2 regions of the Clostridium sp. Marseille-Q7071 genome follow, and region 1 is predicted to be linked to the other one. Evidence: riboswitches for the same ligand, from Rfam matches in the RefSeq annotation. Region 1 holds a riboswitch; the other holds the start of a gene.
What was found. A riboswitch is a leader RNA that binds a small molecule or an ion and turns the genes downstream of it on or off. The one in region 1 is predicted to bind lysine.
Positions count from the first base shown of each region.

Region 1 (11,776 bases):
TTTATACGAACTTTTTCAAGTTCTTCATACTCTAAAATATTGACTTTACACCACATACCATTTAAAAATTCTCGTTCACTTTTCATTTTGCATATCCTCCTTAACATATTTTTGAAGTTTGTTTCTTGCCCTATAAAGGATGATTTTTATTTGCGGTAATGACTTGTCCATAATTTCTGCAATTTCCTTGTAGCTAAATCCATAAATCTCATAAAGACAAAATGCAATACGGTAATCAGCCTTTAGGCTATTAAGTAGCTTTGCTGAATATTTTAGCCTTTCTTGCTGTTCCATTAACTCATATAAAGTTGGTTCTGTACTTACTAAGTTTACATCTTCTAGACTTACAATATTAGAATCTTTATTTTTGCGTATAAAATCTATACACTTGTTTCTTATCACTGCAAACAGAAATGTTTTAAATGTATTTTTAGCCTTGTATCTATGACGATTTATGTATATAGCTGCAAAACTTTCTTGTACAATATCTTCTGCCATATATACATCTGTCAAAAAGCTAAATGCAAAACCAATTGCTTTTTCTCTATGTCTTAGAACAAGTTGTTCAAAAGCTTTTGTATCACCATTTTTAGTTTGCTCCATTAACATGTTGTCATCACAAATATAAATCACCACCATTCAGTAAAAAAGTTAATTCCTAACTCTTCCTTCATAAGCTTACACGAAAAAAACTTGAAGAAGTTACACTTAAATTAAAAATGATGAAATTAATTTAAAACAAATTAATTTCTTTAGATATTTACTAAAAAAGCCAGTAAAGATTTCAAATTGAAATCTCTACTGGCTTATATATTTAACTTATTATTCAATTCTACATTCAACTTCATTTCACTCTTCCAGCAAATAGTTTATCTCAAGTTTTTTAATATATTCTTTTATCTATAGTTCCTCTCTATGTAAAAGTAAAAGAACTATAAAATAAAAACCTTGCAAAATAACTATGTATTTGCAAGGTTTTTACTTATTATTTCATCTGAATATATACAATACTTAAATGTCAATCGCTAACTTTTGTAAAAATTTCTCTCTCTTCACTTGAGCGCCTTTAGAAACATCCCCACAATGAATCCACTTGGCATTTTTAATTCCAACACCTTTTAATGTAGCATTAATAAATGTTTTCTGAATCATATTACCAGCAAGATATTTTACATACCAACGTGGAGCTTGACCTGTTGTTATCACTTTGGCAGATTTAATATGGGTTAATTTCCCCTTTAAACCTGAACTCGATTCTGTATATGAGAAATTTTTCAACATAACTTTATCAATGAAACCTTTAAGGATAGCAGGGGTATTGTACCACCAAAGAGGAAATAGAAAAATAATTTCATCTGTTTTTTTTAGCATATTTTGATATTTTGTTACCAAAGGGTCCTTATGTTGTCCTTTTGAGTACAAAGCCAATTCCCCTTCAGTCATAACAGGGTTAAAGTTATCTTTATTTAAGTCAATTACCTGGTATTCCTTTTTCTTTTTTTCTAAAGCAGTTGTTATTGTATCCAGTATAGCCTTATTAAAACTTCCGTGCCATGGATGAGAAAATATAATTGTTACCATCTTGAATCACCTCTCAATAAATATTATAAATATTTTAAAATGTCTGCTCCTAATGCATAGGAAGCCTTTTTATATTGATTATTTTCATAAACCTGCAATTCATATGTGCTTGCATTAAGGTTTTGTATAAACTCCATACCAAGATAATTGGAAAGCATGTTGATGGATTTAACGATGTTTTCAACCCCTGCATTGGCTTCATTGATATCGCCATAGGTAGTTAATAGTACAATTTTTTTATTTAATAAAATATTATGATCTACTGCATATAACCGGTCTAAAAAAGTTTTTAACTGTCCACTCATATTAAAAACATAAACAGGGGTAGCAAAAACCAAAATATCTGCTTTTTCCACACTTTTATAAATATCCTGCATATCATCCTTTAATACACATTGACTTTGACTACTTTTTTGACAGGTGTTGCAGCCTGTACAATATTGTATATTTTTTGACTGGAGATAAATTGTTTCTATTTGGGCTGATGGTGTTAAATCTTCTACACCTTTTAAATACTCTTTTAATAAAATAGCTGTATTTCCTTGCTTTCGTGGACTTGCTAAAACAGATAATATATTCATATTTATTCTTTCCTTTCAATTAATTCGGTGAATGAATACTCTTATGCACATATATGCATATTATGATGTTTTTAAAAAGGCATACCTGCCTTTTTAAATTTTACTGCTGTATTAATTTTTTTAAATTGATTGCTGTTAACTCAAATTTTTCAAGAATATATTTATCGTTCAATTCATAAAAAACACTTCTATTTTCTTTTGTTTTATTAACTATTCCATATCTATGCATTAATTCTAAATGTCTTGAAATAACTGAACGGTCCTGTGTAAAATTTTCAGAAATATCTTTGATATTCTTAATGCCATTAACAGCAAGATATTTCATAATATCACATCGTACTGGATCAAATAAAGTCTTAAAAAATTCAAAATCAATACTTTCTTCTATTTCTTTGGCGCAGTCTAAAATTAAATCATTTTCATTCATATCTATCACCTAATTAAGATTATATATGCACATTCATGCACATGTCAATAATAATTTATAAATATTATTATGAACCATCCCTTAAATATATATAATCATATAGAGTTGACAAGATGTAAATATCATGTTACGATATCAAAAATTAAAATTTCATAAAAATCCTCATCCTTAAGGGTGGGGTAGAGGCGCGATTGCTAATATTAACTATATCGAGGTCGGAAACCTATGACATATAGTGAAAGGAGCCGTCGCCGAAGTTTCAGATACCAAAATCTGATGCTGGGTCTGTATTTAATAGGTACAGGACTGTCATCATCGTATTTGCTCGATACTTTGATGTTGCGCTATCTCACATTGAGCCAGAAAGGAGAGGATGTCTTTAGCTTTGCTATACGCATATAAGCACCCGACAAACCTGTTAGGTGTTTTTATTTTTCGTATTAATTTTAATTTTCTTACAATATTGTAAATTTAATGAACTAACATTGATAATTAATTACTTAAAAAGGAGGATGAATATATGGCTAATAATAATTTAAATGATTTAACTCAAGTAAAGGATTCAGGTTTTAAAAAAGAAATTAGTCTATTTGGTGGGGTCAGCATTTTAGGAGGTATAATGGTAGGGTCAGGTATTTTTTATCTAGGCTCATATGTATTAATGAGAACTGGAATGAGTCTTGGCTTAGCTTTATTAAGCTGGATTATTGGAGGCTTAGTTTCTCTATTAGGTGGTATTTGTTATGCTGAGCTAGGCGCTTCAGATCCCCGTGCTGGTGGACTAACTGTATATTTAAGTGAGGCCTATTCACCTATGGTTGGTTTTTTAGGTGGTTTTAATAGTTGGTTAATCGCTGGTCCTGGCTCTATTGCTGCCATAGCAATTGCACTACCAAGTGCTTTAACCATTATTATGCCTCTTGGAGAATGGACGATTAAAATTCTTGCTATCTTTTTAATCATAGCATTGACCATTGTAAATTATTTCGGTGTTAAATTTGGTTCTAAACTGCAAAATCTATCTATGATCGCAAAATTAATTCCTATTGGAATCATAATGATCTTAGGACTTTTATTTGGAAAAGTATCACCTGATTTAAGCCTAGTTCCCAAGACAGCAGATGCAAGCTTTGGCTCAGTTATTAGTATGATAGCCTTTGCTGTAGTAGCAAGCTTGTGGGCATATGAAGGCTGGACTAATTTAAATACCGTAGCTGAAGAAGTAAAAAATCCTAAGAAAAATTTACCCCTTGCTATCATTATTTCTATCCTTTCCATAACAGCACTGTATACATTATTTAATTATTCCATATATAAGGTTATACCTATTGATGAAATTGAAAGTTTAATATCTAATAATCAATATTATTTAGGAACTTATGCAGCAGAAAAATTGCTAGGAAATACTGGTAGTATTTTAGTTGTAATAGGAATGGTAGTTGCTATGTTTGGAGCTTTAAATGGTTGTATCTTAGCCTTCCCAAGAATGTATTATGCAATGAGTGAACAAGGTCATTTCTTTGAAAGTTTTAGAAAATTGCATCCTGTACACAAAGTGCCCTATGCTCCTTTAATAGTACAATGTGTAATATCTGTGATACTGGTATTACTTAGAAACTTAAATCAATTAACTTCTTTAGTTGTATTCTCTGGAATGATGTTTAATACTTTAGGTGTATACGCAGTTATGATTTACAGGAAAAAACGTCCTAATGTAGAAAGACCTTATAAAGTAATTGGCTATCCTATTACAGTAATCTTAACAACTTTTATCTTCGTAGGATTAATGATAAATACCTTTATTGAAGATCCTCAAACCTCAATTATTGGTTTATTGGTGCCAGCCATTGGTACATTATTTTACTTCTATTTTGATAGAAAAAATAAAACTTTACAAGAAAATATAAGGGGATGATATTTTGAAAACAATTTTACAAAACTGCAAAATCTATGTTGAAAAAAATAATTTTCAGGAAGCAATCTTTATTGAGAATGGTGTTATTCAGCAAGTTGGTACCAATGAGGAAATCTTAAAAAACAATGCTGATAATATCATAGACCTTCAAGGAAAAACTGTTTTACCAGGTTTCAACGACAGCCATCTTCATATGTCACATATGGGAGATGCTATGAGTTCCTGTAATTTAACATCCGCTAAATCAATTGATGAAATTATTCAGTTGGGTAAAAAATTTATAGAAGAAAATAAAGATATAACAGTTTTAAGTGGTAGAGGATGGAATCAAGATTACTTCACTTCTGGTGAAAAGCGTCTATTAAATCGCTTTGATTTAGATAAAATATCTACAGAAATTCCAATTGTCTTTGATAGAGTATGTGGACACGTTTCAGTAGGAAATACCAAGACTTTAGAAGTACTAGCTGTAGATGAAAGTACTATTATAGATGGTGGTGTAATTGAAGTTGGAAACGACGGAAAGCCAAACGGTATATTCAACGAAAACGCTGTCCGTGTTATTCAATCAGTTATCCCCAAAAAAGATGATAAAGAGAATGAAAACGAATTTATAAAAGCTGCAAATTATGCTTTAAGTGTTGGAATAACCTCTGTTCAGTCATGTGATATCATGGGCAATGATTTTAAAAGAATGTTCGATATAATTCATAATATTTATGACAATAAAAAATTAAAATTAAGATATAGTCACCAATACAATTTTCAAAATATAAATGATTTCAAAGCTTATATTGAAACTGAACATAAGACAGGACAATATGATGAAAAATTCTTATCAAAAGGTGTATTAAAACTATTTAAAGATGGTTCTTTAGGTGCTAGGACTGCTTTAATGTTAAAGGATTATGAGGATGCTCCAGGTACTAAAGGTGTAGCAGCATTAAGCGATAAACAGCTACAAGATTTATGCGATTTAGCAACAGAACATGGAATTACTGTAGCAACTCACGCAATTGGTGATGGTGCCATAGAAAGTGTTATTAATGCCTATGAAAAAACTATGAAGAATGAGAAAAATCCTCTTCGTCACGGCATTGTTCATTGTCAAATCACAAGTCAGGAACAATTAAAGAGAATTGCTAAATTGAATATCCCTGTTATGTACCAACCTATTTTCTTAGACTACGATATTAAAATTGTAGAGGCACGTGTTGGAAAGAAATTATCAAGTACTTCTTATGCTTTTAATACTTTATATAAATTGGGAGCTCCAATAAGTTTAGGAACAGATTCTCCAGTAGAAGACTGTAGCCCATTCTCAAATATTTATTGTGCAGTAACAAGACTAACATTAGATGGTAATCCAGTGGGAGGTTTTTATCCAAATGAAAGGATGTATCTTGAAGATGTTATTGATGCCTACACAATTGGTAGTGCTTTTAATGAGTTTAAAGAAGATTTTAAAGGAAGATTAAAACCAGGTTATGTTGCTGATTTAATCGTATTGGATAGGGACATATTCACCATAGATGAATTTGAAATCAAAGACATTAAGGTTGAAAAGACCATGATAGATGGAGAATTTGTATATGAGAAACAGGATTAAAAGTTAAGTTAAATTAGATCTATAAATTATAATATAAAATACCCTAGTAGGTAGTTCACCTGCTAGGGTTCACATATAAAAAACTACTTTAAAGATAAGGGTTCCACAAAATTCATTAATAGAAGTAATTTTCTATTTTTTTCTAACGTCCTAAGTTTTTAATCTTAATGCCTATTTTCCCTTTTTCCGCATATTTTTTTAAATATTCCGCTGCTGTCTGAGTATTACAGCTATTTTTAGCTATAACAGGCTCAATTTTTCCAATTTTTTCAGCAATTTCTAATGCAAATTCATGTAGTGGCTTTATATAAATACCTGCCATTATTACAAAATTATTCATAGAATTTTGTAATCGAATTTTTTCATTATGTATATTATTTGCTATTTTATTTAAAATGTTTTTAACCTCTTCTAAATCTATTTCACTATCATCTAATATAGTAAATAAAGTACAATAAATGGCATAGCCTGCACATACTATTAGTTCCTCACTACTATTGAGCCACTTTCGTGCAATTTCAAATCCAAAGGGAGTTTTTGCTGCAACTACAGCTACACAGCGGTCACTAAGCATATCCCAATTAGCAGCTTTTATCCATTCATCCATTTGATCAATAGAAACTTCTTTAGGATCTTCTATGAGTCCAGCAAGGTACATTGCATCACTATTGCCAGTGTTATACAATTCTAAGGCTAAATTATGATTAGTCTTAATTTTCTTTTTTAGCAATTTTAAATCACCAAGCTTTACGCCATATAGAGGTTCTTTTGCCCCATGGCTTAAATAGATTTTTTTGGTTTGTTCATTGCCATGTTCTTTTAAATATATCATTACTTCTTCTTTAGTCATTTTATTCTCACCCTACCTTTTCTTAATTTTTTATTTCGATTTTACCTAATTTGCTTTTTTTCTTCTTTTTCTTTATTAAAATTTTTATTGATTCTAGGGAATAATCTATACCAGCTCTGCTAAATTTAATAGGTAGAATAATCAATTGCTGTAGCATCTCTAAATACTACCTTATTCATATTTTTATCAATTAACATTTTCTAAAGTTTGTTATAGATAAATGCCCTCTTAACCTTTCCCGCATTCCTCTAATGCATGTAACAACTATTAATTATTGTACACCCTAAAGTTTATCTTAAATAATTATACCTTTCTTAATATAATGTAACAATATTTTCAGTATGCATTTATGAACTTGTATTATATTTATGTATAAAAGTTTAGAAGAGAAGCTACAATAGCTCCTCTTATTTTTGTATTTATGCAGTACAAATATTTTTAAATACTCCATCCTTCCGCTGTCTTTCTTATGTCTAAAAATCTTTTATAAACACCTTTCTGATTTATTAATTCTTTATGAGTTCCTCTCTGTACAATTTGCCCCTCATCCACTACAAGTATTTGATCTGCGTTTTCAATAGTAGCAAGACGATGTGCAATTATTATAATGGTTTTTCCATGTACTAAAGTACTAATAGCCTTCTGTATTGCATGTTCATTTTCTGGATCTATGCTGGCAGTTGCCTCATCTAGAATAACAATAGGAGCATTTTTTAACATTGCTCTAGCTATAGATATCCGTTGTTTTTCCCCTCCAGAAAGAGTTGAACCACCGTCGCCAATCACTGTTCCATATCCATTAGGAAGACTCATAATGAAGTCATGACAGCAAGCTTTTTTAGCTATCTCCACTACCTCTTCAAAGGTTGCCTCTGGTTTTCCAAATCGAATATTATTAAGCACCGTATCATGAAATAAATATACCTTTTGAAATACCATACTGATGTTTTTGAGAAGGCTATCACAAGTCATTTCCCTTACATTCATACCTCCTACTGATACACTTCCTTTATCAACGTCATAGAATCTAGCAATTAGATTACATATAGTTGATTTTCCACTTCCTGAAGGACCAACAATTGCTGTAGTAGTATTTTCTGGCATAGTGAATGATATATTCTTTAATATTTCTCGCTTTTCATATGCAAAGGTAACATCTTTAAATTGAATATCATATGCGGATAATTCCATATCCTTGCTGTTTTTATCAATAAATTCTGCATTTTCTATACTATCTAATTTATCTAATGTGGCATCAATAATTTCTAATACATGAGCTGCATTATTTATAGCTTCAATATGTCCAAAGATGACAAAAGAGAAAATAGCCATCATAAGCATGGTAGGGATATCCATAGCTCCATTTGTCGCCATTATTGCTGATGCAAGAACAATGCCAACAGATACTGCCTTAAGAGCGAATAAATGGAGACAGTTATAAGGAACATAATTCTTTTCAATTTTCATATTTATATCTTTACTCATCTTGTAGGCATTGTTAATACCTTCTATGGAAACTCCATCACGTTTAAATGCCTTAACTACAGGCATTCCTCTGATATACTCAATAGTAGCTGTAACCATGCTATCTTGTGCCTTTTGATGTATCGGTGCATTTTCACTACTCTTATTACCAAGTAATTTTAAGAATAGTGCAGATAACAATATACCTACTACTGCAATCAGAGCAATCCATAAATTATAAAATGCCAGACAAAACACCATTGTAAATGCACTAATATATCCGTTTACTACAACATCAATCATCTTCATTCCGTACATCTCAATAAAAGACAAATCTGTTGTTACAGCTGAAGCAATTTCTCCAGCACTCTTTTTGCTAAAAAAGCCCAAAGATACTCTTTTTAATATGTCACCAATTTTAATTCTTTGTTCTGCTGCTACTTCATGTCCAATACTTTCTTGAGTAGATGCACGAAGATAAGCAAACAAAAATCTACCCATTACAGTAAAAATCATAAATCCTAACATATAGAATACCCAATCTATTGTTAGCTTGCTATTCCCCTGCATGTCCTCTATAATTAGATTCAATCCATATGCAGCTCCCATAATTGGCATGGCTGTAAACATAGTATTAAAGAAGGAGTATATAAACCCTATATATAAACGCTTTTTTCGCTGTCCAGACCACTCAATAATTCTTTTTATTGATTTAAACATCTTACTTCACTACTCCTTTCTCATTGTTAGCTGCCCATTTCTTTGCACCAATATGAGCCTCCCACATTCCCTTATAAAGTTCACACTCCTTAAGAAGTTCGTCATGAGTACCTGTATTTATAATACATCCTTTTTTCATAACGATAATTTTATCTGCATTTTTGATGGTAGACAATCTATGAGCAATCACTAATAAGGTTTTACCTTTGGTAAGGGCAGCAATAGATTTTTGAAGTTTATCTTCATTTTCCGGATCAGTAAAAGCTGTTGCTTCATCCATGATAACAATAGGTGCATTTTTTAATATAGCTCTTGCTATAGCAATTCTTTGTTTTTCTCCCCCAGATAATTTTCCTCCTGCCTCTCCAGTATTGGTATCATATCCCTTATCAAGATTTTGAATAAACTCATCACAACAAGCTGCTTTTGCTGCATTAATTACTTCCTTATCTGATGCCTTAGGATTACCAAGTCGTATATTCTCCATAATTGAACAGTTAAACAAGAAATTATCCTGAGTTACAAAACTCACTGTATCAGCAAGTTGTGACAGTGGAAGTTTTTTTATATTAATACCTCCAATTTTCACTTCTCCACTACTCACATCCCAAAACCTTGCAATCAATCTTGCAACAGTGGACTTTCCTCCTCCTGAAGGACCAACCAGTGCCGCAAAGTTTCCTTGTGAAAGTTTTAAATTAATATTATTAAGTACATCATTTTCTTCACTATTTAAATTATCATTTTTATCAGTATCATAGGAAAAAGATACATTTTTTAGCTCAATATCATATTGATGAAGGGTTACTGGTTCTAATGAATTTTCAAGTTCTTTCAAATTTAAAAATTCATATGCATCCTTTACAGCATATTCTATAGCTTTAATCTCATTTACAAATACAGTAAAACTAGTCAATGGTGCTACAATTCCCAATGACAATATTAAACACATTGTAAGGTCCGCTGGACTTAAAGAGCCATTGATATAAAGGTACATACCAATAGGCATAGTACCAAGTAGAGTTGATGGTAAAACTGATCCACCAAAATTCATAAGTTTCCAAGTGCTTTCAAACCAGTTTAGTGTATATGCTTTAAAAGACTTTACTGCTTTTTCAAATTTTTCATAAGAGGATGAAGACCGATTAAATGCCTTAATAACTTCGATTCCCTCTACATATTCTACAACCACGCTATTTACATAGTTGCTGGACTCCATATAATCCGCATACTGTTTATTAAATGTCTTCATCATAATTGCATATGCTACAACTGCAATTGGCACCGTGACCATTGCTGCAAGCGCCATGCGCCAGTCTATCATAATGATGTAGATAAACACACCTATAGGCAAAAGTAAATTAGAGATTCCCTCTGGAATCAAATGAGCTAACGGAAGCTCAATAGTTTCAATACGATCTACAATAACATTCTTAAGCTTTCCTACTGGCTGATTCAACACAGTACCAAGTGGTGCTTTCATTAATCTATCAGCAACCTTAAGTCGCATATTCTCTAATATGGTATATGCAGAAAAATGGGCTAACATAGTAGATATGGCATAGAAACTAAGCTTCACCACATACCCTACAAGACATATTACTGACCAAAATAATATATTATTTAATGTTTGACTTCCATCGAAAAATGAAACTATGATTTGATAAACTCCTACATAAGGTACAATTCCACCTGCAACACTGATTATGGCGCATATTACTGAAAAGATCATTTTCAACCTGCACTCTGATGCAAAAGTTAAAACTGTTCCTAACCAATTTTTTTCTTTCATTTTACACTCTCACCTCTCACAGATTTTTTAGTTTTAAAGACTATACCTTTTTCTTGTCTTTCTATTGCGGTATGAATGCATAGATTTCTATGTCTATAATTAGTCTTTTAAAACAATTATAGGGATTAGTTACAACTAACTAATCCCTATTTTAATCATTCATAAATATGTCTGCCACTCCGCAAGGGTTAAATATGCTCCAATTGGACATTAGAGTTAGGATACCCTAACTCTAATGTCCAATAAAAGCGCCTTTCGGCACTTATAAACACATATATGATAATGTTATAACAACATAAAAGAAGAAGACCACTCCATTTATACAAAGTTTTTTCTATATTCAGAAGGCGAAATATTCATAAGTTTTTTAAATGCAGAGGCAAATTTACTTGAATTTTCGTAGCCAACTTTCCCTGCAATTGTAGTAATACTTTCATTGGTTTCACGGAGCATTAACGCCGCTGTTTGCATACGATAAGATCGCATATATGCAGACATTGATGTACCATAAACGCCTTTGAAGCAATTCTTCATAGAAGTAAGTGGCATATCAAATTGAGTGGATAATTTCTCTAAGGTAATATTTTTTTCTATATTATCAGTCATATATTTCATAATTAATTTTACTTTTTCAACTTGCTTTTTAGAAAAATATGGTCGTTCTTCAGCTTTTTCCGATACATCTACTACTGTTAAAAACAGTAGTAGTTCTAAAACCTTAATCTTAAAATAATTTATACGAATTTTATCAGGCACAGTATAGAGTTCGGAAAAGATATGTTGAATGGAGTCCTTTGCACGCATAATAAAAGGCAATTTTCCTAAACAAAATTTGCT
Region 1 is NZ_CBCOPR010000001.1:4,028,863-4,040,638, forward strand. It holds gene ACWPW7_RS19150 (hypothetical protein) at 1-86, opposite strand, end outside; gene ACWPW7_RS19155 (RNA polymerase sigma factor) at 76-639, opposite strand; gene ACWPW7_RS19160 (NAD(P)H-dependent oxidoreductase) at 1,012-1,581, opposite strand; gene ACWPW7_RS19165 (flavodoxin family protein) at 1,605-2,162, opposite strand; gene ACWPW7_RS19170 (ArsR/SmtB family transcription factor) at 2,263-2,589, opposite strand; lysine riboswitch at 2,762-2,944, shown strand; gene ACWPW7_RS19175 (APC family permease) at 3,110-4,504, shown strand; gene ACWPW7_RS19180 (amidohydrolase) at 4,509-6,113, shown strand; gene ACWPW7_RS19185 (DNA alkylation repair protein) at 6,256-6,963, opposite strand; gene ACWPW7_RS19190 (ABC transporter ATP-binding protein) at 7,402-9,147, opposite strand; gene ACWPW7_RS19195 (ABC transporter ATP-binding protein) at 9,149-10,939, opposite strand; gene ACWPW7_RS19200 (helix-turn-helix transcriptional regulator) at 11,258-11,776, opposite strand, start outside.

Region 2 (11,776 bases), on a different contig from region 1:
ACTCCAGCAAATCCGTTGATTATTCTTGAGAAATATTGGTCAACAAGTGTTCTTTGCATGTTGATATCTCTGAATAATATTCCATATAATGCGTCATTAAGCATTACGTCTAATCTTTCTAATGCTCCCATTGCAGCTATTTCTGGCATACAAAGTCCTGAACAATAGTTACATAGTCTTATGTATCTTCCTAATTCTTCTCCTACTTCATCAAGAGCAGCTCTCATAAGTCTGAAGTTTTCTTGAGTTGCAAAAGTTCCACCGAAACCTTCTGTTGTTTCTCCATATGGTACATAGTCAAGAAGACTTTGTCCTGTTGTTCTTATAACTGCTATAACATCAGCGCCTTGCTTAGCAGCAGCTTTAGCTTGAACTATATCTTCATAAATGTTACCTGTTGCAACTATAACATATAGATATGGACCGCTCTTATCGCCGAATTTCTCTAAATAGCTTTCTCTTTTTCCTCTATTTGTTCTTATTCTTTCAACAGTTTCTTTAGCAACTTTATCAATTACCATTTTAATTTCAAAGTCATCATGCATTGGAATTTTAGTTAAATCTAATTCTCCTTTAGCAACTTTTTCAGCTACTTCTTGTGCAGTTAATCCTGTTTCTATCATAGCGTTTCCTATGAATTTAGAAGCACCCATTGATAATCCATTTCCGTTTTTAATGTTGTCAACCACAACGTTTGGTAGTGGTACTCCAAACTCATCTACGTTGTCTATTCCTAATAATCTACATACAGTTCTTTCAACTGCTACTGTAGTATGTCTATCTATAAATTCTTGAGTGTCCTTAGCGATATTTTTTGATGACTGTCTAGCCTTATCTACTAAATTCCAGTCTAAATTTATCTTACTATTCATTGCCATCCTCCTCGTTATAATAAGTTTTTGCTATATCTACTATGTCACTCTCAAGTCCTAATAACATAGCGATATTTAGTGCATCTTTTGGCACCTTATTTTCTTTAGAAACTTTCTCTAGCTTATATTCCATATGTTCTTGAATTATCTCTACAGAATGAGTCTTATTTAAATCTATTTTATATTTCAATTTATCAAAATCCATATTTTTAAGCCCAATTACCTGATAATGATCCATAGTATCATCTACTACACCATCATAATGAGTAGATATTAAACTTACGCTGTTAAATCTAGACAAATAAGTTGCTAATGATTTTACTAAATAGAATCCTTCTTTAGGGTTAGTTCCTCTAGCAAATTCATCTAATGCTATAAAACCATCTGCTCTTTTAGCACATTCAACAACTTCTTTAAGCTTAATAATTTCTGCTCCAAAAGTACTAAGTCCTTTTGATATAGATTGCATATCATCTGATATAAAGTGTATAAAATCTAATACAGGAAATGTTGCTTTCTCAGCAAATACAAAAAAGCCCATTTGTCCTAAAAATAAATTTAATACTATAGTTTTAAGAGTTACACTCTTTCCACCCATATTGGCACCAGTAATTACTGTTGTACCATTTTTAAGCTTAACACTAACAGGTGTGAACTTTTTACTTTTTTTACTTAGAATACTTTTAATTTCAGGGTTAAAGGCGTTGTCTAATTCTATTTTCATATTATCACTTATCGTAGGTCTGACTGCGTTATGCTTCAATGCTAGCCTGCCTTTTGCAATGATAAAATCTAACTTTCCTATGGATTTTAAATTTTTATTTATTTTTGGCCCAAACTTAGATATTTCTTCACTTAAGCCTTGTCTTATCTTAAGTTCTTCAGCTTCTTCTAAAATAACAATTTCTAAACGTTGTTGTTTTAACTTTGATATTTCATCTTCATCATCTGAAATGTATATCTTTTTTTCTACTGCTTTTTTCTTTTCTCTTATTTCTTTAAGCTCTTGAGAATACTTATCATACACATGGAAGGTTGGTATTCTTTTATTCTCTGGATCTAAAAGATCTAAAACTTCTGTAAGATAGGAAAACTCTATTTCTTTAATATCAAGTTTTATCTTATCTACTATAGCCTTAAGCTCTTCTATAAGCATTGAAAAATATTTTATCTCATAAAGCTCAACCTCATCTAAGGCTTCCATTTCCATAGCTCTCTTTATGGAATTCCTAATGTCTTTAAATTTACAAAATATTCTTCCTATATCTTTAAAGGCATCTTCATTTTCTTTCATTGAATTTATAACTTTTTCCAAATTATCAAATTCATCTATTAAAAGAGCTTTTTCTTGTACTGTAAAAGGTTTAATCTTTTTCTTTTCCTCTACGCCATAGAAAGTAGTTATATCTAACTCTTCCATGAGAAAACTAAACCCTATTTGCCTTCTTTGCTCATCATCTAAAAACTTCATTTTATAACCCTCCAACCACATCAAAAACTGGTATATCAAGTTCTTTTTTAAGTTCTTCTATAAACTTAACTTTATCAAACTCATACCCATAAGGAGATTTAGGATTTGTGGTAACACATAATACATTTATAGGGTTTATAACCTTAAGAATTCCCCCCTGCTTTTGGAATTTATAAAGAGTATCTTTTGATAAGAAAACCTTTGTTCCATCTTCTGCAAGGAAGGTTACATTTTTATAAAGATTTGTGGACTTCATAATATCCTCAATTAAATTATCAGATACTACGCCTTTAATTACCACATAGGAGGTATTTTCATCTAAGGCTTCTACTATTTCCTTTGACGCCTCTAAGGAAGTTTTTACTTCTAAGCCTTTAAAAGTTTTTTCATTACTTATAATACCAATTCGTGTACTTTTGTTTATAGTCTCACACATTTGTAAAATTTCCTGATTTTGCTCATGGGGTAAGCTTAACAGTTTTACAGTGTGAACTGTTTCTTCAACTACTTTTCTCATGCTTCTTGATAATGCTGCACCTGTTGATAGAATAGTGGCTTTTGTAGTTGCGGGAGATGCAAAAGTCTTTCTACTTAGTGCGCCATCAACAATTACAAGATCACAGTTTAAGCTTAAAAGTTCATCACGAATTTCAGTCATATAAGAGTTTACAGAAGGTCCTCCTAAATCTACATAACCATCACTTAAAGCCCTACAAATAACAATTTCCCCCATAGGAGTATGTATTCCTGTGGTCTTAAGAATTTCTTTTGTTATATCGCTATTGAATAAACATTGTTTAGCTGTTGCTATTATTGTGTTTTTTTCTATATATATTTTTGGTTTTTCCGTTGCTGTAACCCTATCTAAATCTTCTCCATCACGACCTATTGAAGTTAGGCCAAGGAGCCTATTGCCCCTTGCCTCCTTCAATATATGATTTAATGTAGTAGTTTTACCTACATTTTTATTCATTCCTATGATGGAAACACTATTATAGTCTTTTATAAGATCTAAAATATTGTTCATAGTTAATCTTAGTGGCTGTGTCTTTGATTTCTCTCTAATCCTACTGGTTCTAGAGCCATGCCTTCTCCGTTTAATAATCCAGCAACTCCAACCTTATGAACTTCTTTCTTACCAGTGCAAACATCACAGCTACATCCTGGAGTATAGTTTGTTGGCTCTGAATAAGTTGTTATAACACCTTCAAAGTTTCTTAATATTACTTTATCGTGGCTTTGTGAAATAACATAGTTTGGCATAACTGGAGTTTTTCCACCACCGCCTGGAGCGTCAACAACAAATGTTGGTACGCAGTATCCTGAAGTATGTCCTCTTAATCCTTCAATGATTTCGATACCTTTAGAAACTGGAGTTCTGAAGTGCTCAAGTCCTAATGATAAGTCACATTGATAGATGTAGTAAGGTCTTACTCTTATTTTTACTAATTGATTAACTAAGTCTTTCATTACGTGTACGCAATCGTTAACTCCTCTTAATAAAACTGATTGGTTTCCTAGAGGTACTCCTGCATCAGCAAGTAATTGACAAGCTCTAGTTGATTCTTCAGTTATTTCATTTGGATGGTTAAAGTGAGTGTTTAACCATACTGGATGATATTTTTTAAGCATATTTGCGAACTCTGGAGTAATTCTTTGTGGAAGAACAACTGGAGTTCTTGAACCTATTCTTACTATTTCAACGTGTGGTATTTCTCTTAATTTAGCTATGATATATTCTAATGTTTCATCAGATACTAAAAGTGCGTCTCCACCTGATAATAATACGTCTCTAACTTGAGGAGTGTTTCTGATGTACTCAATTGCTTTATCTATTCTTTCCATTGGCATAGAGTCATCACTTTGTCCTGCAAATCTTCTTCTTGTACAGTGCCTGCAGTACATTGAACACATGTCAGTTATTAATAATAATACTCTGTCTGGATATCTGTGAGTTAATCCAGGTACTGGTGAATCTGTATCTTCATGTAATGGGTCTTCAAGGTCTGCATCAGCTTTCTTAAGCTCTAATGCTGTTGGAATAGCTTGTTTTCTTACTGGATCATTAGGATCGTTAGGATCGATTAATGATAGATAATATGGAGTAATTGCCATTCTCAATGATTTTACGCATTGAGCTACTCCTTCTTCTTCTTCTTTTGTTAATGGTATGTATTTTTTTAGTTCTTCAACAGTTTCTATTCTGTTTCTTACTTGCCATCTCCAGTCATTCCAATCTGCGTCGCTAACATCTTTAAATAATTCATATCTTCTATTTATCATGATATTCCCTCCATCATTAAATAATATAAATTTTATTTAAATTGAAATTTAAATTAAACGTATAGCTCTTCGAACATTTTTCTTAGGTTTTCATTTTCTCTCAATTCTTCTAATGTTATTTCAGCATGTCCTTTAGTGTATCCATTACCAACCATCATAGTTACGTCTTTACCTACACCTTCAGCTCCTAGTGCTGCTTTTGCAAATCCTGTAGCCATTGAGAAGAAGTAAACTGTTCCTTCATCTCTAACTGGTAATATAGTTGACATTTCTGTGTTTTGAACGTTTACGCAGTTTATTGAAACGTCAACTTCTTTTCCTTCGTTGTTTTCAAGTGCATGGTTCATAACTTCGATTGGTTTAGTAGCATCTCCTATAACGATGTGTAATCTTGGTCCGAAGTCTAATTTTCTTAATCTTGAAGCTTCTTCTTCATTTCTTACTAATGCTATAACTCTTCCAGTTGGTCCAACTCTCTTAACAGCTTCGTAGCAGCAAAGCATTCCTGATTTTCCTGCTCCACCTAAGATTAATACAGCTTCGCCTGGTTTACAAAGTTTAGCAACTTGAGCTGGTGCTCCGCAAACGTCTAATGCTGCTAATGCTAATGTTTCTTCCATATCTTCTGGAAGTTTTGCATATATTCCACTTTCGAATAATATAGCTTTTCCTTTTATTTCAACTCTGTCGATATCTGGTTTAACATCTACTATTTTTTCTATTTTTAATGGAGTTAAAGATAATGAAACTAATGTAGCTATTTTATCTCCAACTTTTAGATCTGTTGTACCTTGTAAAGCTTCACCAATTTTCTCTATTCTTCCTATTAACATTCCGCCTGATCCTGTTACAGGGTTTTGCATTTTTCCTCTTTCTGCAACAATTTCAAGTATTTTAGCTTTAACTTTTTCTATATCATGACCTGCTTCTTCTTCTATTTGAGTAAAGCTTGCAGAGTCAACGTTTAGAGCTTGAACGTCGATAAGTATTTCATTATCGTAAATCTCCATATCATTGTCTATTTTAAGCGCTGGTTGTGGTAAAACACCTTTTGGTTCTATAACTCTGTGAGTTCCATATTTACATCCTTTTTTCATAACTAAGCTCTCCTTCCTTATGTTCCTCTAAATTTTAAAATTTAAATTGTAAAGTAGTTTTTTTATAAGGTTACGTTTTAAATATGTTGAAACTTAAATTATTTAATCTAATTCACAACTTACAATTAAGACAATTAGCACAACTTGAAATTTGCACGCTAAATTCATACAAAATTCTTTTTCTTAATTATTGATCATAAAATTACAATAATTAAAGATTCAACATTGTTTTAAAACAATAACATTTATGTTAATTTTAATGTCAAACTATTTAAGTGGTTTAAGTCCTAATATTTCTCTTGCTTCAGCTGGAGTAGCTACTTCTCTTCCAAGTTCTTTAGCAATTCTTACAACTTTCTCAACTAGTTCTGCATTAGACTCAGCCATAACACCTTTTGATACGTAAACATTATCTTCAAAACCTACTCTAACATGTCCACCATCTAATATTGCCATTGTAGCTAATGGGAATTCATTTCTTCCTATTCCTGAAACTACATAAGTACTTCCAGCTGGAATGCTTTCTTTCATAAATACGAAATCTCTGATTTCAGCACTTATGCCACCGTTTACACCCATAACAAAATTAAAATGCATTGGTGCTTTTATGTAGCCTTTTTTGTGTAATCTTATAGCCATATCTATCATTCCCTTGTCGAAAACTTCGATTTCTGGCTTAACATCTAGCTCTATCATCTTTTGTCCAAATTCTTTTATTGTATTTTCAGTATTAACAAATATTTCGTCTCCACCAAAGTTACAAGTTCCGCAATCTAATGTTGCCATTTCTGGACGTAAATCTACTGGTTGAAGTCTTTCTTCATTAGTCATTCCCACTGCTCCACCAGTTGAAGGTTGAATAATAGCATCTGGGCATCTTCTTCTAATTTCTTCTATACAAGCTCTGAATCTCTCTCTATCTTGAGTTGGAGTTCCATCATCTTCTCTTACATGTAAATGAATTATACTAGCTCCAGCTTTGTAAGCCTTTTCAGCTTCAATTCCAATTTCTTCAACAGTGTAAGGAACATTTTTATTGTGTTCTTTTGTTACTTCAGCACCACATATTGCTGCAGCAATGATTAATTTTTCCATCTTCTTTTCCTCCCACATTGGATAATATTGTTATTTTTTTAACAAATCACTTGCAATAATTCCTTCATTTTTTATTATAAAGAACTTTTTATCTTTATACTATTTTCTCTTTTTATCTTTTGGAACAACACAGATTCCAGTTGCTTTACAAACAACTATTGGCTCTTCTAATACGTCACAAGCTGAATCATTTATGTCTGGTCTTGGAGCTATAACTTTTCTAGCTTCAAAAGTCATTTTTCTTGAAGTATTTCCTACGTGTACTATTTCTCCAACTGCTTCTATATAGTCTCCTGCATAAACTGGTGCTAAGAACTCAATATTTTCATAAGCTTTGAAAAGTCCTTCATCTCCATCATTAAGTATTAATAACTCTGTTGCTACATCTCCAAATAATTGTAACATTCTAGCTCCGTCAACTAAGTTTCCACCATAATGTGCGTCATGTGCACTCATTCTTAATCTAATTACTGATTTCATTTTTAGTACCCCCTGTTAATTTTTTAAAAAATAAAAGGCACTGAAACTTTCAGCACCTTAAACAATCCTAATTATATATATATAATGGACTATAGATGTAACGAAAATTTCTTATCTTCATCACATAAATAGCTCATCATAATATCTTATGACAGTGATAGAAAATTTACTTCCTACCCCCAAGTAATATACTTAAGAACAAGTATACCCTTTCGGCGTGTAAATCCTTCGCATATATCATCGGAAGTTCCTTTCCTTAACATATATATACTACCATTCACTCGCTCCTCTATTTACGAACAATATTTAATTTTTAATAATTTGTGAACATATTATGTCCACCCTATGTATTATATTATATTATTTATAATTTAAAAAATCAATGATATTTTCTGAAAATTTTATTTTACTTTAACATTTAATAAATTATTCATAAATTTCTCTTATATTCTCGACAATATAAATTGAATTTTTACAGCATATTCGACATGTTGTAGTTTATTATAATTTTTTGTAAAATTTTAATTTACATAAATATTTCCAAATAATATTTTTATAATTCGTACCTTTAATATTATATTCATATATTCTTTTAAATACAACTAAAACATTTAAAATTTAACAAATAATTTTATTCGACAATTTATAATCTTTATGAAATAATAGTTAATCAATTGAAAACTTAGCCAATGGACAATTATGGTTGAAATTAATTCTTAACGAATTAATTTCAACCATAATTGTTTTTAACTAGCAATTTAATTGATTCTTTTTTGAAGTTACTACGTAACTTCAAAAAAGAATCAATTACGGATTGTGAATTGTGAATTAAATAAAGGCGTGACTTTGTCACGCCTTTCATATGTCCCATTCTAGTTCTTCCCACATTAGTATATTGGTAGGATATTGTTTTCTTACAGAATTAAGAAAAATTTCAAAATCCCTTTTAGTCCATCTACATTTAATACTTGAACATCTGTCTAGATATTCTTTGAAAAAGTCTTTTAATCTATTTTCTAAAGTAATTGTCTTTTGTATTGTATTATCATTATCTACTAGTAATATTAAAAGTTTCTTTTGCTTTGTTAAGTTAATCATAATTTTTAGCGAGTATGCATCATTATAATTAAACCAAACTGTATAATAACCATCTTTATATTTTCCTCTAATTTTAATTAAAAGATATAACGATTTAACTTTATTATTACTTACAAATGCACCTCTAAATGCTATAGTTGAATACTCACTATACTCTTCAATAGCAGAAATACAATCCTTTATAACTATTAAAGTAAATCCTCTTATTAGTTTTCTATCTTCTATTAAAGATACAGAATCTTCAGGTAATCTTTTAATGGTTTCAAATAACTTAATCATATTACCATATTATAAGCAAATCAACTTAAGGCATCGATAAATAATTATAGAGTTCCAGAGCATAATTTCTATAAAAATAGCCTAAATCCTTAGAAATTAAGGATGCTAATTAAGAGTGAAGAATTTAGGATGAAATTCACCTTTAGTGAATTTCTTAAAATAAAATTTATTTTAAAAAACTCCGAAGGTTTTGACGGTGAAGTTTTAACCATAATTCTTCATTTTTCATTCTTAATTTTTAATTTAAAGAAAAAAATTTTTGTTATGGAAATTAAAATCATGTATAAGTTAAATTTCCACCGCGGAACCCTATAACTATACTATCTTATATCTATAACTTTAAAAACTTCTTTTACAGTTACTGTCAATTTAACTTGCTTATTTTCTCCTTCAACTATTCCGGTGAAATTATAGTTTCCAAGAGTATTTGAGTTTATATAAGTATTATCCCAATTTACTTTAAAATCTTTTGTTGTCCCATCACTCATAATTCCTTGTACCGTAGTAGGGAAAGTATATTTATCTCCTCTTCCTATTACAGCTGTTAAATCGCTAACCTTCTCTAAACATGGAACTACTTTAACATTTAACACAACAGTTTTATCCATCACTAATCCTTCATAGCTTTTAACTCCTACTACAGAAGTATCCGCAATACTGTTTGTCCATTTAACTGGAACTTCTTTTTTTCTACCATCTTCTAAAGTTGCAACTACAGTTTTAGGTAATTCAAATGTAGACTTATGCTTTGCTTCTACAGTTTGAGTATCTATGTGACTGATATTACTATATCCCATATCTGTCTTCAGTTGTTGAAGCACATTATCTCCAACTATACTGGAACCTCCTAAAGCATATATCTCTTTAGACATTTGAAGTTTAGCATGTTCTAGTGTATGCTTTTCAATAACACTATTATTAGTTAGTATTAAAGGTGAATTTGTTTGCGCTGCTAGTGCACTTCCTGCTAATGCATCAGGATAATTCATTCCTGTCGCCACGTAAGCTTTATCATAATTAAGTTTAGAAGCAAAATACTTTAATATTTCAACGTTTGTTTCATATCTGTTAACACCTGAAATTCTCTTAGGATTTTTAAATCCATTCATAACAGAATTACTTATAACTCCTTCTCCACCAACTATATAACTTACTGGAATATTTTTATCTTTAACAAGCTCCTGAACTTTTTCATCCATTTCATTGGTTTTTGTTAAAAGTATAGGCATAGAAAGTCCTGCTGCTAATGGTGCTATTGATAGTGCATCTGAGTAATTTAATCCATAAGCTACTGCAACACCATTTTCAACACCTAATATCTTAGCTACATTAACTGCAGTATCATATCTATCCTCACCCTTAACTCTTTCAACGTTTTTAACTACAGATTTCAATTCTTTTTCTACTTTATCTGTAATAACACCATTTCCTCCAACAATTATTATTTTATTTGCCTTTAATCTCTTAATTTCATCTAAAACATTTGTTGGGATTTCATTGATTTTTGTTAAAAGTATCGGAGCATCATATTTCTTAGCTAAAGGCGTAGCACTAAGAGCATCAGGATAATCTGCACCAGTAACTAATACTATTGTATTTGAGCCATTAGCCCATCCATTTTTAGAAATAGCTATAGCTGTATCATATCTATCTCCTTTATTATCTGCTGGTAATCTATTAGTAATTACTGAAGTAGTTTTTCCTTCAATATTATTAGCATAAACACTAACTCCATTTAATAAAGTGGTGGATATTAATGTTCCTATAGTTAAAGCAGCTAATATCTTAACCTTTTTATTGTTAACCATCCAATCATCTCCTTTTAAGTTTACTTTCTACAATTTATATAATATTACATAAACACAAAAAATCCTTTATTTTTCCTTAATTTTATCATGTTTTATTAAATTTTTTATGATTATTATTAATCTTATATGAATAATATCATAATCTTTAATCTATTTTCTAGAAACTAATATTTCTCATGAATTCAAAAAAGGTATTGCTTAAAACAATACCTTTAAAATATTCAATTAACTTCTTTTTTATTTCTCTATAATCTATCCTATCTACATCTCTTACAGCAATCGCAGCATCTATGGCAGCAGTGTCTGCAACATCTACAGCATCTATGCTCACAGCATTCATGATGTTTATGGTGCTCACAACATTCATGATGTCGGCGTTCACAACATTCATGATGTCTACGGCACTCACGGCATTCACAGCAACAATTATGATTGTGTCTATGATTATTACACATAACTATTCCCCCGTTATTTTAAATTTTTAGACCTCTTAAATAAAATAACTAGTGAAAGATGTGATGAATATTTTGTGTCAGACAAGTTGGTAGTCCGCTGAAGTCACTTCAGTATATTCTATCCATAAAGTATGGCACAAAATAAACTAGCATATTAACTAGTTATTTTTAAGGTGCCTTATATATCTAACTATTCGCTAAGTCAATTATATTTTTAAAGTTACTTATGGTAGCTGTCTACAGACAACTTTTCCCTTTAAACATATTTCTCATAAATAACCTAATTTTATATTTTAAATTTATTTTAATACTTGCTATATACTATGATATAAATATAAAAATGCTACTTTTAAGAACTAATTAAAGCACTATTAAATTTTTATAAAAATTATTTATTATAATAGCCTATTATATTTCTCTTTATTTTATAAATAACTACTCCTCAAAGATTAAAAATTAAGCATTAAAAATTAAGCATTAAAAATTAAGAATTATCGAGAAAATGAGTTTTAATCAAACTAACTTATTCAATAGATTTTTTAGCTAGCAATACAATTGCTAATTTTTCACCTCTGGGAAGCAGGTAATCAATGGAGAATTGAGAAGGGTGCAGTATAGTTTGGAACAAGACTAATAAATTTAACTAATACTATGGGAAAACTATAGGAATTAAGAATTAAGTATGAAGGATCCAGAATTATGGTTTAAATTACTTTTACAAACTAATTTCTTTAACTTATTTTTACTAGCAATAGAGTCGCTAGTTTTTTATATGAATTTATGTAGTAACTTCAAAAGATTCAATTCTAAATTTCTCAGCAATAGCTGAGAAATATCC
Region 2 is NZ_CBCOPR010000002.1:12,912-24,687, forward strand. It holds gene kamD (lysine 5,6-aminomutase subunit alpha) at 1-872, opposite strand, end outside; gene kamC (lysine 5,6-aminomutase reactivase ATPase KamC) at 865-2,343, opposite strand; gene kamB (lysine 5,6-aminomutase reactivase subunit KamB) at 2,345-3,370, opposite strand; gene kamA (lysine 2,3-aminomutase) at 3,379-4,626, opposite strand; gene kdd (L-erythro-3,5-diaminohexanoate dehydrogenase) at 4,680-5,723, opposite strand; gene kce (3-keto-5-aminohexanoate cleavage enzyme) at 5,991-6,818, opposite strand; gene kal (3-aminobutyryl-CoA ammonia lyase) at 6,918-7,298, opposite strand; lysine riboswitch at 7,420-7,598, opposite strand; gene ACWPW7_RS22900 (hypothetical protein) at 8,157-8,675, opposite strand; gene ACWPW7_RS22905 (cell wall-binding repeat-containing protein) at 8,996-10,483, opposite strand; gene ACWPW7_RS22910 (hypothetical protein) at 10,641-10,850, opposite strand.
Region 2: linked by a shared signal. The riboswitch ahead of kal (3-aminobutyryl-CoA ammonia lyase) and the one ahead of ACWPW7_RS19175 (APC family permease) in region 1 are both predicted to bind lysine.